Regions from separate parts of the Lysinibacillus sp. Ag94 genome, predicted to be linked through region 2. Evidence: riboswitches for the same ligand, from Rfam matches in the RefSeq annotation. Region 2 holds a riboswitch; the other holds the start of a gene.
The links. A riboswitch is a leader RNA that binds a small molecule or an ion and turns the genes downstream of it on or off. The one in region 2 is predicted to bind FMN.
Positions count from the first base shown of each region.

Region 1: linked by a shared signal. The riboswitch ahead of MY533_RS05710 (ECF transporter S component) and the one ahead of ribE (riboflavin synthase) in region 2 are both predicted to bind FMN.

Region 1 is NZ_CP096780.1:1,278,031-1,285,323, forward strand. Features, by position in the region: gene MY533_RS05705 (RNA polymerase subunit sigma) at 1-960, shown strand, start outside; FMN riboswitch at 1,213-1,408, shown strand; gene MY533_RS05710 (ECF transporter S component) at 1,630-2,214, shown strand; gene MY533_RS05715 (SH3 domain-containing protein) at 3,196-4,713, shown strand; gene MY533_RS05720 (sodium-dependent transporter) at 5,209-6,555, shown strand; gene glnA (type I glutamate--ammonia ligase) at 6,865-7,293, shown strand, end outside.
Region 2 is NZ_CP096780.1:1,508,951-1,516,243, forward strand. Features, by position in the region: gene MY533_RS06800 (YibE/F family protein) at 1-502, opposite strand, end outside; gene MY533_RS06805 (YibE/F family protein) at 505-1,629, opposite strand; FMN riboswitch at 1,876-2,001, shown strand; FMN riboswitch at 2,128-2,253, shown strand; gene ribE (riboflavin synthase) at 2,394-3,032, shown strand; partial or broken gene ribB (3,4-dihydroxy-2-butanone-4-phosphate synthase) at 3,127-3,717, shown strand; gene ribE (6,7-dimethyl-8-ribityllumazine synthase) at 3,772-4,239, shown strand; gene MY533_RS06825 (spore germination protein) at 4,424-5,869, shown strand; gene MY533_RS06830 (Spo0B domain-containing protein) at 6,759-7,293, shown strand, end outside.

The DNA.
Region 1 (7,293 bases), 230 kb from region 2:
GCTAATGCGCCTGAAACCTCTCAATATTCAATATCGCCAGACGATCATGTAGCGAAAAGCTCTATCAACCACGATAAGATGATGGAATCCAACAACATCGTAGCAGAACATTCAAGGATCATGTCTCTACGATCATCTGTTTATGCGGAAGATTTAACAGATGCAGTAGTATTTCATATTGGTTTGGCCAATCGTGATAAGAAAAGCGTGCCGATGACGTATATCATTCCAAATGAACGAGTAGCTACTGATTTTCCGAAGAAAAAGCCTACAACATTACAAATGTATGAAAAGTATGCGCCGCAAATTGATGAAAAAGCAAATGGTTTTACTAACTATCATCCATATAAAGGAGAATTGAAGGAGAAGGGCGATAAACTCGTTCATGTTTTGCCGAAGAAAAACGATTATGATGTTGCTTCAGCAGATACGAATGAATATTTAGATACTTTACAGGATACATTCTCAGATTCAGAGTATAAAGATGTTGAGTTTGAAAATTCTGATGGTACAGCCTACAAATTTTCTAAGGATGAAGAGCCAAGTAAGTCTATGACCTTAACAAGCGCAAATCACTTTAATTATTATTTATATAAAGATGAAAATGGAGCTGAATATTTATCACCCGATACTCGTAAAACTTTTTCCACTGTTACAGAAGCGCTTACCGTTATGCGAAATAAAAATGATGATGTATACGTTCCAGTTGTACCGGAAAATATAACATACAGTGTGAAAGAAGTAGCAGAAGGTGTTATTGTTACATTTGATGAGCCGCTTGATTTAACGACCATGGATACTGTTCGTGCAACTCAAATGATAGAAGCTATGATGCTTACTGCTGCAAGTTTTGAACAACAAATACGTCTAGACAATGTTGTACAGGAAAGCTGGGAAGGATTTGATTTAAAAAAATTCTTGCCAAAGCCTGTAGGAGCCAATAAACGATATATGCCATAAACAGCCTAACAACAAAAATAGAATTAAAGAAATTTTTTGGAGCATTCTCGCCGCTATATGTGCGTGAATGCTCTTATTATTGGAATTTTTTTAGCGAAAGCAAAGCATCCTGTACAGAAGTGTCTCTAATATGGACTTAAGCTACTTTTCATGTGCTTAAAGCATACAAGTTTAATCGGATTTTTTTAAGCAAAGCTATTTACTTTTCTCTAATAATTCATTATAGTAAGGCTATGAAACAAAAAAATAATGATTCATCTTCGGGGCAGGGTGAAAATCCCGACCGGCGGTAATAGAGTTGTAAATCGCTAATGTTTCTTTTAGGACATATTAGCTCGCATATTTACGAAAGGCTCTTCAGCCCGCGACCTGTGCAAAAATTTTTTGCATGGCTGACTTGGTGCGATTCCAAGGCCGACAGTTAAAGTCTGGATGGGAGAAGATGGAGGTACGATCGTCATTCATTGTTATGAATTTAACTATTTACGAGCGTTTTTTCGATGTGATTTCACACAGCGTATGCTCAGAAAATAGTTAATTAATGGCGTTTTTTAATCTTGCCTATTCTCCCTTATGCTCTTTGCATAAGGGTTTTTTCATGATGATGATCGATTAGGTCGTAACCTTTCTTCTTGCGAGATTGAATCAGCAAAGAGGAGAGAGTTTTCAATGAAGAAAAATGTTAAACTTCAATCTTATATTACGATTGGCATGCTGAGTAGTATTTCGTTTTTATTAATGCTTTTTAATTTCCCGATTCCGCCGTTTCCAGCGTTTTTGGAAGTGGACTTTAGTGATATGCCAGCATTATTAGCGGCGATTACTATGGGACCTATAGCCGGTATTTTAGTAGAATTATTTAAAAATGTGTTGGACTGGGTTTTCTCAGGCACGCCAACGGGAGTACCGGTAGGACATATCGCGAACTTTGCAACAGGTATTTTATTTATTCTACCAGTGAGCTTTGTATTTAATCGCTCCAAAACAGTTAAAGGCCTTGTCGGAGGTTTAGCTGCTGGAACAATTGTAATGGCAGTAGGAATGAGCATTCTTAACTATGTTGTATTTTTACCTATGTACACTTACTTTTTAGGTATGGAGCCTGTTGTAGGTGATTCACTATATAAAATGATCGTAGCTGGTATTTTGCCATTTAACATTGTGAAAGGTATTTTAATTACCATCATCATGGCATTACTATTTACAACAATGCGTAAATGGATTCATCATCAGCGTTCTATGTATATGAGTTAATTTCGAGAATAAAGTATGATTTAGGATAGTGTTCAAGTAATGACACCTCATTGGACTGTTAAAGTCTAGGAGGTGTTTTTTGTTGCTTAAATTTGCAATTGCAGATTTTTTAGATGAGAAAGAGTTACAGAATTTAAGCAATATACACTGACCTAACAAGATGGTATTAAGGTAACACAATTACTAGATATTGACGAATCTCAATCGAAGGAATTTCTTAAAAGATATAGTGGGTGATATATATGTAAGAAACCACTTCTACAATACAATCGAGAGGAGAAGGAGGTCTAATTTTTTCTCAACGGATGATACATTACCTATAAGTGTATTTGAATTTGCTCGTTGTGTATCTGAAATATCGTAGGCAAGATGTTTGGTTATGCTCCTGCAACTGTATTCAACAATGAGATTATTGACGTTGTTTGTGTAATGAGAGAAGTATTCGTGCATTGATTCAGAATTTAGAACTAGCAGGTTTGATTGAGGTTGATAGAAAGGTTCCGAAGAAAGATGGTTCTTTTGCTAAGAGCAATACCTATAACATCATACATAAGGGGAGGCAATTCCTCCCTCTTTTTATATACCACTAAAGTACGAAGTTGACATTTTGGTATGTTGCTTTTAGATTCCAAGTAACTCTATTGTTTCAACTTTGAGTCAGCTTACAACAACAATTGTAGCAAGTTTATAGAGCCATTTAACGAGCTTGTAAGAGTTGATAGATTTTGCTTGGGCTTGTTTCAATGGACTTTAGGAAGCTTACCTATTTCACAAAAAAAGTAAAAATCCAACAATCGCTATTTACAAACTTTACACCGAATTAAAATTAAACAATATATGTTTGAGCTATCATTTATTGTTCAAAAATGTTAAATGAAGGAAATGTTGACTATTACCCCTATCTCAAATATTGGGTTTATGATAACATATATCTGAATCTTTTATCTTTAAAAAATATGAAAGGAAGTGTAATAATCACATATGAAAAAGATATTGAAACCTTTGATTAGTGTGATTGCCATTGGTACCCTCTCTCTATCTATAAACATAGATAAAAATGTATTAGCTAATAATATTGCAAATACATGTGGGTATGATTCGGCGTCGAATGTAAACCCTGACTATTCCACAATGAACTGTTTGTTAACCGAAACAGCACTGAGTTATGATGTTCCACCTGAAATTGTGAAGGCAATAGCGGAAGGTGAAAGTGGAAATTGGCGTCATTTCGATAGTAATGGTAAAGCGATTGTGACAGCAGATAATGGAATTGGCATTATGCAAATTACAAATCAAGCTGGCTACGATCAAGATAGACTAAAAAGCGATATTGTCTATAATATTCAAGCTGGTGTAAAGACTCTAGATGATATGTTTAAGCGGAAGGATTTGCCTAGCATCAACGGTGGGGAAAGAGATGTATTGGAACATTGGTACTTCGCTATCATGGCTTATAACGGTACTAAACCAGTAAATAGTCCAATTGTCCAAGCAACTGATGAAAGAAATGCAAATGCCTATCAAGAAAGAATTCTCCGAATTATTGAGAAATTGGAATTAATAGACTTAACAGAGCTGCCTTTTAAACGCGAACATTTTCAATATGATTCTAACAGCAGGGAAAATATTAAATTTTCAGCGATGAACTATAAATTTGATGTACCATTAACAAAATCAAAGTATTTTTTTAAAACAAATCAGAAAGTTAGTGCAACAACAACTAATGTAACATTGAGGACAAGACCTACTAAGGATAGTACTGCTATGGGTACTTTACGTGAAGGTGAAATTGTTACCATTACGGGACCTTTTGAATATGAAGAAGTATCAACGAAGAAAAACCATTTTGTTTGGTATCCTGTGAAAAGAAATGACGGGACAAAGGGGTATGTAGCATCAAGTTATTTAAACTACTCAGCTTCAACACCAACGCCAACACCTCCAGTAACACCGCCAACAACGGGAAACGTTGATGTATCAAAGTTTGCTGATTACAATGCAAACCAATACTGGGCTGAGGATTTTAAGTGGGCAGTCAACATCGGTATCATCAGTGGATACCTAAACGTGAAAAACCCATCAACAGGCAAGTACGAAAACTTACTTAAACCGTACACTAACTTAACGGAAAACCAAATGTTAACTATCCTATTCCGTTACTTCAAACCATCAGAACTAGCTTCAACGAAAGCTAATACTACATGGTATGGTGACAAAAACTACCAACTGGCTACAAAATACTCTCTACCAGTTCTAGGTGCAAACACAGCATCGAAACAAGCCATTGCAGGTAAGGATATCACACGGGGTAACTTCGCTCGTATCTTGGCTTCAATGCATTATGGTAAGACTTTATCTCAGTCAGAAGCTATTAAATTCCTTCGTGATAATGGTTTAACAACTACTAAAACAAATGAAGAGTTTAAACCAAATGATTCTCTAACAAGAGCGCACGCAGTGGCATTCTTCCACCGTTACGAGCAAATATTCAATAACTAAATTGCTACTTACAAGTGAAAAGGTGACTATAAAAGTCATCTTTTCTTTTTTATGTTTAATAAATCCTTTCTTGACACTCCTCGAACCTTTCATAACTAATTTCATTGACACAGATTGCTTGATGGGAGCTACAACGTCTTTTGTTAAGTTACTGGAGTGATTGAGAAAGCATAACAAAAGGACTTGTGTGTAATTTTACGCACAAGCCCACAGATTGCTGTGTAATTTCATTCATTGTTTATCCTCAGAGGTTCTTCTACCCAATCCCCAGCCTACAAACGCACCATTACACTATATCGCATGATAGAAACTATGTAATCATATACAAGTACATAGGTTGTAATACTAGTATCAGAATTTCGAGTTTTTTTTATGTAGAATGGTAGAGGTGTTGGATAATATTACGCAAAAGTAACATATAGAATTAATCTAGTCGAGTGTATTATTTTATTGTAGAATAAGGAAGAGTTGAGTAAGTTAGAGGAGTTTGAAGAGATGAGTGGAAAAAAGAGTCAATGGTCTAGTAAACTAGGCTTTATTTTAGCATCGGCTGGAGCTGCAATCGGACTGGGGGCAATTTGGAAGCTTCCATATGTTACTGGACAAAGTGGTGGGGGAGCGTTTTTTCTGATTTTTGTTCTTTTTACATTGTTGATTGGTTTACCGATGTTATTATCAGAATATATTTTAGGTCGTGGAACACAGTCTGAGGCTGTAACTGCCTATAAAAAAATTGCACCTACGAAAACAGGTTGGGCTTGGGTTGGTCGCATGGGTGTGCTCGGCTGTTTTTTATTATTAAGTTTTTACAGTGTTGTAGGGGGTTGGATCTTTATATACAGTGGCCTTGGTGTGACTGGGGCTGTTATTGATTCTTCCGTTGATCCTAGTGAACTATTTGCAAAGATTGTAGGTACACCTTGGATTACATTACTCGGTTTAGGGCTGTTTACGCTAGTAAATGTATTAGTTATTTCACTTGGTGTGCAAAATGGTATAGAAAAAGCCAATAAGTGGATGATGCCTTTATTATTCCTTATGTTTATTGTGCTTGTTGTGAGGGCTTTAACATTAGATGGAGCAATGGAGGGGGTTAAATTCTTCTTATGGCCTGACTTTTCCAATATCACTGGAAAGGCTATATTAGAAGCGTTAGGACAATCCTTCTTTGGCTTAGCGGTAGGGTTTTCTTGTCTTGTGACGTACAGCTCCTATTTAAAGAAAGATGTGAGCTTACCTAATTCCGCAGGCTCCGTTGTTCTTCTCACTGTGCTTGTATCGTTTTTAGCAGGATTAGCGATTTTCCCTGTTGTATTTGCTTTTGATTTAGAACCAGCATCTGGACCCGGCTTACTGTTTATGGTTCTGCCAACAGCATTTAGTCAAATGCCATTTGGTGAAATATTTTTAGCGATGTTTTTATTATTATTTTTATTCGCAACGTTAACTTCCTCATTCAGTTTGTATGAAATTATCGTAGCGGCATTTATGGAGAAGGGACGTATGTCTCGTTCTGCATTGACGATGCTGCTAGGTGTAGTAGTCTTTATTGCGGCGATTCCTGCAGCGCTTTCATCAAGTACATTAGCTGATGTATCAATTTTTGGAAAAACGATTTTTGATGCAACTGACTTTTTAGTTTCTAATTTAATGCTTCCGTTAGGTAACTTATTGATTGCTATCTTTATTGCGTATGTAGTTGATAAAGAATTTGTGAAGAAGGAATTATTAATAGGAAGTCAAATGGGGCAGGGGTTCTATTCAACGTATCGATTACTGATGTTAATAGTAGTACCTTTTGTGATTATCGTTGTGTTTGTCAATATGCTTTTACAATATTAAAGTGAGTAGGTTGCATTCCGTTTGAAGGGATGCAACCTATTTTAATATCGTTCAGTAAATATTTTTTGACCCGAAAGCGAGCGATAAGTAAGAAGTGGTGGGGATGTATACGCATACTGCAGGGCGTCTCCTGCTTTTGGATAGAATCTGTCAAAGGGGCTCTATTTATCTGAAAAAAAGATACATATATTCGATAAAATGCATGTAATAAAACATTACATCAATATTGTGTTTTTCATCCTTTTAATGTATTTTAAAAACAGTTATAAAAGAATTGTGTTAATTAAAATTACATTGGAGTGGTGAAGAATGAAACGTTATACAAAAGAAGATATTAAATGCCGCGTCAAGGAAGAAAATGTGAAATTTATTCGCCTACAATTTACTGATATTTTGGGAACAATAAAAAACGTTGAAGTACCAGTTAGCCAATTAGAAAAAGCATTAGACAATAAAATTATGTTCGATGGTTCATCAATTGAAGGCTTTGTACGCATTGAGGAATCAGATATGTACTTGAGCCCTGACCGTGATACTTTTGTAGTTTTTCCTTGGACGGCTGAAAAAGGTAAGGTGGCTCGTTTTATCTGTGATATTGTTAGACCAGATGGTACACCATTTGAAGGTGATCCACGCTCCAATTTGAAGAGAGTTTTAAAGGAGATGGAGGAATTAGGTTTTAGCTCATTTAATTTAGGGCCAGAGCCAGAATTTTTCTTATTTAAGGTAGATGAAAAG
Region 2 (7,293 bases):
ATTTTTTTCTGCTAATGAAAGGATTATGATGAAGAATCTCATGCATAGAAGTAGCAATGGAAATAGCAACATCCAAAATTGCCCCAATCGTACTCATAATAATAACGGAAGCGCTAATTTGCACAAAATTGACGCCAATATAAAGGGAAAATATGCTGATTTCCTCAGAGGATTCTTCCCCGAATCCACGAATCATTGATTTCTCCGTTACAAAAACAATGAATAGTAATAAAATTACAATCGTAATCATTGTAGAAATGAATGCAGTTACCGTTTTACTGCTCATTTCATTAATAAAAAATAAGCTAATCCAGCTAATGACGGTACAGGCAATGAGCGTTAATATAATCGGACTATTTTTCTGACTAGTCATTAAAAAGATAGTTATAAAGAGCACTCCAAAGTTTAAAAATAAAGATAGAAAAGAACGTACACCTTTTTTCCCACCAATAACAATCATTAATATGAATAAAATGGCAGTTAACCATACTAATACATTCATCATTATTTTGCCCTCTTTCGATTAATGAAAAAAATAGAAGTGTATAAACTGATCGGAATCGTTAAGACTACACCGATTCCCCCTGCTAGGGCTCTAGCTAATTCTAATGAAAGGTTCATGGAAAGTGTTTGCCCCAATGGATAAGAGTTTTTCAAATATAAAATCAACATAGGGATTGAGCCACAAATATAAACTAAAAACAAAATACTTGTAATCGTTCCCATAATGTCTTTCCCGATATCAATTCCTGAGGTTTTCAGTGCCTGGTCAGATAGATCTTGGTTTTGCTCAAATAAAGTGAACATTGAAGAAGCCATTGTGATGGAGACGTCCATTACAGCTCCTAGTGCTCCAATAAATAACCCAGCCATAAAAATTACCCGATATGGGCGCGTTAAAAATTGCATCTCTTCATATCGAATTCCGTTCTCGTTTGTGATCCACAGAACTACAGCGCTAATCAATAACGAAATAAATGTTCCGATAAGTGTTGCAACAATCCCCGCATATGTTTTCTCGTTCAAGCCGTTAATGAGAATTAAAGAAATGACCGTAAATAAAAGAACACATACCCCGCTAATAACTATCAAATTTATATTGGAATGTATATATAAATCTAAAGCGTAGGATAAGACAAGAGAATTTACAATTAAACTGATGATAGAAAATAACCCTTGTCTTTTCCCAACAATCAGCAAAGCAACGATAAAAATCCACGCCACTATCAAGACAAACTGATCACGTTTTACGTCTAAAATTGTCCCAGTTAAATCTCCATTTTCGTTTGTATTTGCTTTTATAGAAACAAATAATTTATGTCCAACATGGTACTCTTGATCAAAGGCTCCAGATGCTGAATACTCATTGGTAAAATGAATAAGCTTACCTTTTTTTTCACCATTTTTTAATACAGCTGTAATTTGCTGAGTATATAAATGATCATCATTTTCATACATATCCGTTACAAGATTTGATTCTTTTAATTCTGTTTTTATAACTTCTGCAATTGGACGGTCATAAAATCCTTCATTGTGATAAACGAAAAAAACAGAAGCGATAAAGCAAATTGCGATAAAAGTATAAAATATGACTTTGTTAAACGATTTTTTTTTCAAGATGGTTTGCAATAAAAAAACCTCCAATGTGAGAAGGGAATCTAATCATATTTGTTGCGTTCATTGTTAATGTTAAGCAGATAAAAAAATGCCATTATAAAGTAACGTGCTAAATGACTAGAGGTTCCTTCATTTAAGAAAAAAACCAACGTTAGTACAAATTTATGAAAGCGAAATTAGGTAGAGAAAAAAATTTCTATTAAGAATTATCTGGATAATAAAATAAAATAGTGTTATCGTTAGAAATAGCTAAATAAAAATATCCTTCAGGGTAGGGTGAAATTCCCAATCGGCGGTGATGAAGAAATTCAAAGTCCGTGAGCGCAAGCTGATTTGGTGCAAATCCAAAACCGACAGTTATAGTCTGGATGGGAGAAGGGTAAAAGTATATGAGCTTTTTAAATTCGCTTGAGTTTATAAGGTTTCTTTAAGTATGCTTTTATGTTAACTACTTCCCATTTTATAGCGGGAAGTAGTTTTTGTTTTATTTAGCTAAAAAATTGAATAGCAGTAGTTCTTCGGGGTAGGGTGAAATTCCCAATCGGCGGTGATGAAGAAATTCAAAGTCCGTGAGCGCAAGCTGATTTGGTGCGAATCCAAAACCGACAGTGACAGTCTGGATGGGAGAAGAACGATGAGATGACAGCCTATGGAAAAAATATTATATCCATAAGGTTTATTTGTTGACGTCTTAAGATGAACTCCCAAACCCCTTTCATTTAAGGGGTTTTTTGTTTGAACGGAAATTTATTAAATGATTGAAAGCAGGTGAAAAAATGTTTACAGGAATTGTTGAGGATATTGGTACCGTAAAAACCATGCAAAGTGATCGGCAAAGTATGAAAATTACCGTAATTTCAAAGCAAATGGTAGAGGATGTAAAGCTCGGAGACAGTATAGCGGTCAATGGTGTTTGTTTAACAGTGATACATTTTAATGAACAAGAGCTAACGATGGATGTAATGCCTGAAACAGTGAGCGCAACAAATTTACAGCAGCTCTTAGTTGGAGATCCGGTAAATTTAGAGCGCGCTATGTCGGCTAATGGACGTTTCGGTGGTCATTTTGTATCCGGACATGTAGACGGGATAGGGAAAATAGTGCGCAAGCGAACATTAGCAAATGCAGTCTATATTGATATTGAACTATCGAAGGAGTTAACGAGCTACTGTATACCAAAGGGCTCTATTACAATCGACGGAACGAGTTTAACCCTCTTCCATGTCGAGAAAAACGGTATCACAGTATCACTGATACCTCACACATACAAGGAAACTATTTTAGGTATGAAAAAAATTGGTGATCTCGTCAATGTTGAAACCGATTTAGTTGGAAAATACATTTTGCATCAACTTAAGCGTGGACAGGAAGCACCAACCATTTCAAGAGACTTCTTAGCAAAAAACGGGTTTTAACTTCTATTAGAGTCCAAATATCTGCAAAATTTTAGACGCAATTATGCCGAGGCATAATGGATCTAATACATTTTACGAGCTGGAGGTGGCGATATTGCTACATTCAATTGAAGAAGCATTAGAGGATTTAAAACAAGGGAAGATGATTATTGTAGTAGATGACGAGGACCGAGAAAACGAAGGGGACTTACTCGCACTTGCGGAATTTATGACCCCAGAAACGATTAACTTTATGGCGACCTATGGAAGAGGTCTTATTTGTACGCCGATTTCACAGGAGCTTGCACAAAAATTAGCATTAAAGCCTATGGTTAGTATTAATACAGATAATCATCAAACGGCATTTACCGTTAGTATAGATCATGTAGACACAACGACTGGAATTAGTGCCTTTGAACGGGCAATGACTATAAAAAAAATGCTAGAACCACAAGCGAAACCTGCGGATTTTCGTAGACCCGGTCATGTATTCCCGTTAATTGCAAAGGAAAATGGTGTATTAGAGCGTAGAGGACATACAGAAGCTACAATTGATTTGGCCAAGCTGTGTCATAGTATTCCTGCGGGCATTATTTGTGAAATTATGGGGGACAATGGCAAAATGCTACGCTTTAATGACCTTGTTAAATACGCAGCGCTACATCATTTAAAAATGATTTCCATAGAAGCATTGGCCACTTATCGTAGTCAACAAATAATGGAAGAAAATAAAATGTCTATATAAAAGGAGAAAAGAACAATGGTTAAAACATTTGAAGCACAATTGATTGGTACGGATTTAAAAATAGCAGTAGTAGTTGGTCGTTTCAACGAATTTATTACAAGCAAATTATTAGACGGTGCATTAGATGGTTTAAAGCGTCATGGTGTGGATGAGAATTCTATCGATGTCGCATGGGTTCCTGGTGCATTTGAAGTTCCGTTCATTGCAAAACAGTTAGCCGAAACAAAGAAATATGATGCAATAATTGGATTAGGTACTGTAATCCGTGGCTCAACAACACATTATGATTATGTATGTAATGAATCAGCAAAAGGAATTGCTAATGTATCACTAACTACAAATGTACCTGTTATTTTTGGCATTGTTACTACAGAAAGTATTGAACAAGCGATTGAGCGTGCAGGGACTAAATCAGGAAATAAAGGCTATGATGCAGCAATGTCTGCTATTGAAATGGCGAATTTAAAGAAGATGATTGGATAAGTTTTTCTAATAATAGTATGAAAAATTCGTAGGTGAATTATTCTGAAAAAGCATTATGAACATTAAAGTTTTCTTGCATATTTTTTTAGACCGTGGGGAAAATAGCCGTAAGTGTATTTGTGTTATTACTCATAAATGTACTAATTAGGAGCTGGCTCAGTAGGAGATGAGGGATATTTCTTCAATGCAACAAGAATTAAATATCAAATCTTTGAAGTCACTATTTCAACGCTCTGCTGATGTAATATTCCAAGAATATTTATTTCAGCAACATAAAGTACATTTGATAAAATGTGAAGGAATGATGGATGAGCGGTTACTGCAGACTGTTATTGTACAACGAGTACAATCATTATTTACTGGAAAATCGGAGGAATTGTTAGAGGAACATATACAAAATAATTTACACATTCCCCATCTTCAGAGAATAACAAGTAAAGATGATGCGATGACTAGAGTCTATAAAGGGCATGTTTTATTATATTTTGAAAATCAGAATTTGTTGTATTCGAGTTATATCGCAAAAAAACCAAATAGAGAACCTAAAGAAACAACTCTTGAATTAGTTGTCAGAGGTCCAAGAGATGATTTTATTGAGGATGTTTTTATTAATATTGCTTTAGTACGAAAACGATTACCTACCAATTCATTAAGTGTTGAAACATATGAACTTGGTAAACGCTCCAAAACAACCGTAGCTGTACTTTATTTTGAAGATGTCGTCAATCAAAAGATGCTTGAGAAATTAAAATTACAGCTGCAGCAAGTTGATGCAGATATTGTTTTTAGTGGGGATTTATTGATGGAAAGAATTGAAAAGAGTACTAAAATTATACCAAGACATGATTATACTGGACGTCCTGATTATGCTGTACAAGCTTTAAGTAGAGGGCGCATTATCATCATAGTTGATGGAGTATCCTATGCCATTATTACACCTACAAATTCAATGTTACTCTTTAAATCCGGTGAGGATAATGAGTATCCGATTATTATAAGTTCTATGGAGCGTATACTACGAATAGTAGCTATTTTAATAAGTGTACTTTTACCAGGTTTTTGGATTGCACTTACAACCTACCATCAAGAGCAATTGCCATTCATTCTATTAGCAACAGTTGTTGAGTCAAGAACGGGTCTCCCATTTCCAACAATTCTTGAAACATTAATGATGCTTTTTATGTTTGAATTATTTCGAGAAGCAAATATACATTTACCCAATGTTATTAGTGGTTCCATAAGTGTTGTTGGGGGGTTAATTATTGGAGATGCAGCTATTAAATCGGGTGTTACGAGTCCTTCCATGATTGTAGTTATCGCTACTTCCAGTATTGCAGCCTATACACTTATCAATCAGTCTATCGTAACAGCAATGAGCATTCTCAGGATTATCATCATTTTAGCATCTGCCTTTTTTGGGTTATTTGGATTCTTCATTTCGGTGTTCTCCATACTTCTTTATACTGCGAATATACGAGTATTAGGTGTTCCATTCTTAAATATGGGCGCAGATTTAGATTGGCAAGAGATAAAAAGATCTTTATTTCGCTTATCTCCAGCAGGTTATCGTACGCGACCTAAATTTTTAAATGTACAGGATAAGACAAAGACATCGAGTAGGAAAAAGTAAATATTTAAAATGTAGAGATCAGGCTTTTATGCCTGATCTTTTTATGTCTTATTTCACTTGACCTTTTATTAACTTGAAGCTTTACGATGAATTTAAAAAATTAATTACATTAGGTAAGGAGAGAAAAGTAATGAGATTTTATGAGGAATTAACGGAAGGCTTGGCCGTTGGATTAGCTTCAAACGCCGAATTCCGTCATTGATATGTATTTTGGCTATAATATTACCTTTCCAGAAATGGGCTGTAAGACGGAAATTAAATTAGAAACTTTGATTTTCAATCCAACATTATATATTGGAAGAGAACTTCCACATGGTTATTGTTACAATTCAAGCAACGAGTATGAAGGAGAAAAATATTCAAGGGCGTCAATCTTAGGAGAGGACGCTGAACCGATTACAATTTCCTTTAAAGATTATTTGGATGACGCTCTAACGCTTCCTAAAAGGTTAAAAGGTTGAATTGATCTAAACAACAAAGATGGAATGGAATAAGTAATATATAATAAGAAAGGTGGCATGATAAAAATTTTGTTCGGCTTTTTAGTTTACTTTCTAGGGAAGGATTATTAAACTAATGGTTGCAACTAGAAGGGTGTTTCGCTCGAAAAATAAAAATTGTTTTAGAATTTTATCAGTCCTGAACAAGACTTCTCCAACATTAATACGGGAAGGAGATAGCCCAAAAGTAAGTGGCGATAAAGTAGGTTGGTAATAGTCAAAACTTGCTTGGGATGATAAGATAAGAACGAATAGTGTTATTTAGAGAGGCGAAAAATCTGGAATCTTATACATAACAAAAAGCCGATTCCGGACGTCATTATGCGAAGGCCAAGCCCAACTAAATTAAGGCATTATTCATGTCTATAGATGAGGAAGTACCAGTTTGTATGAAAACACGAAAAATAAAACTAATTTTACTACTATCAATTATCTTATTAATATTGTTTACAAGTTTAAACATCTTTACATCCTACATAAAAATGAAAAAGACAGTTGAAGAGTCAATAGCTAACCAAAGTCTGGAAGCTGCTAGTTCTATTGCATCTTCAATTGATGTAGAGGCGTACAAAAAATTTTTAGATAACCCTGTGAAAAACGATTATTATTGGCAATTAAGAAATTACTTAAATGATGCAAGAGTAAAAATAGGTGCCTTATTTGTTTATACATTAGAGATTGATAATCCAAAGGTATCCAAAGCAATGATTATGGGTTTACCACCTGAATCTAAAGGCTTTGATATTGGAATGGACTGTACAGTACCCGAGATGCAAGTGCAAAGAGCTTTTAAAGGAGAAACCTTTGTAACAGAAGTAATAGCAGATCCTATATACGGGTCTTACTTAACTGTTGGTGCACCGATCAAAGATAAAGCAGGGAAGATTATTGCATACATAGGAATTGATATTAGTGCAGACACAT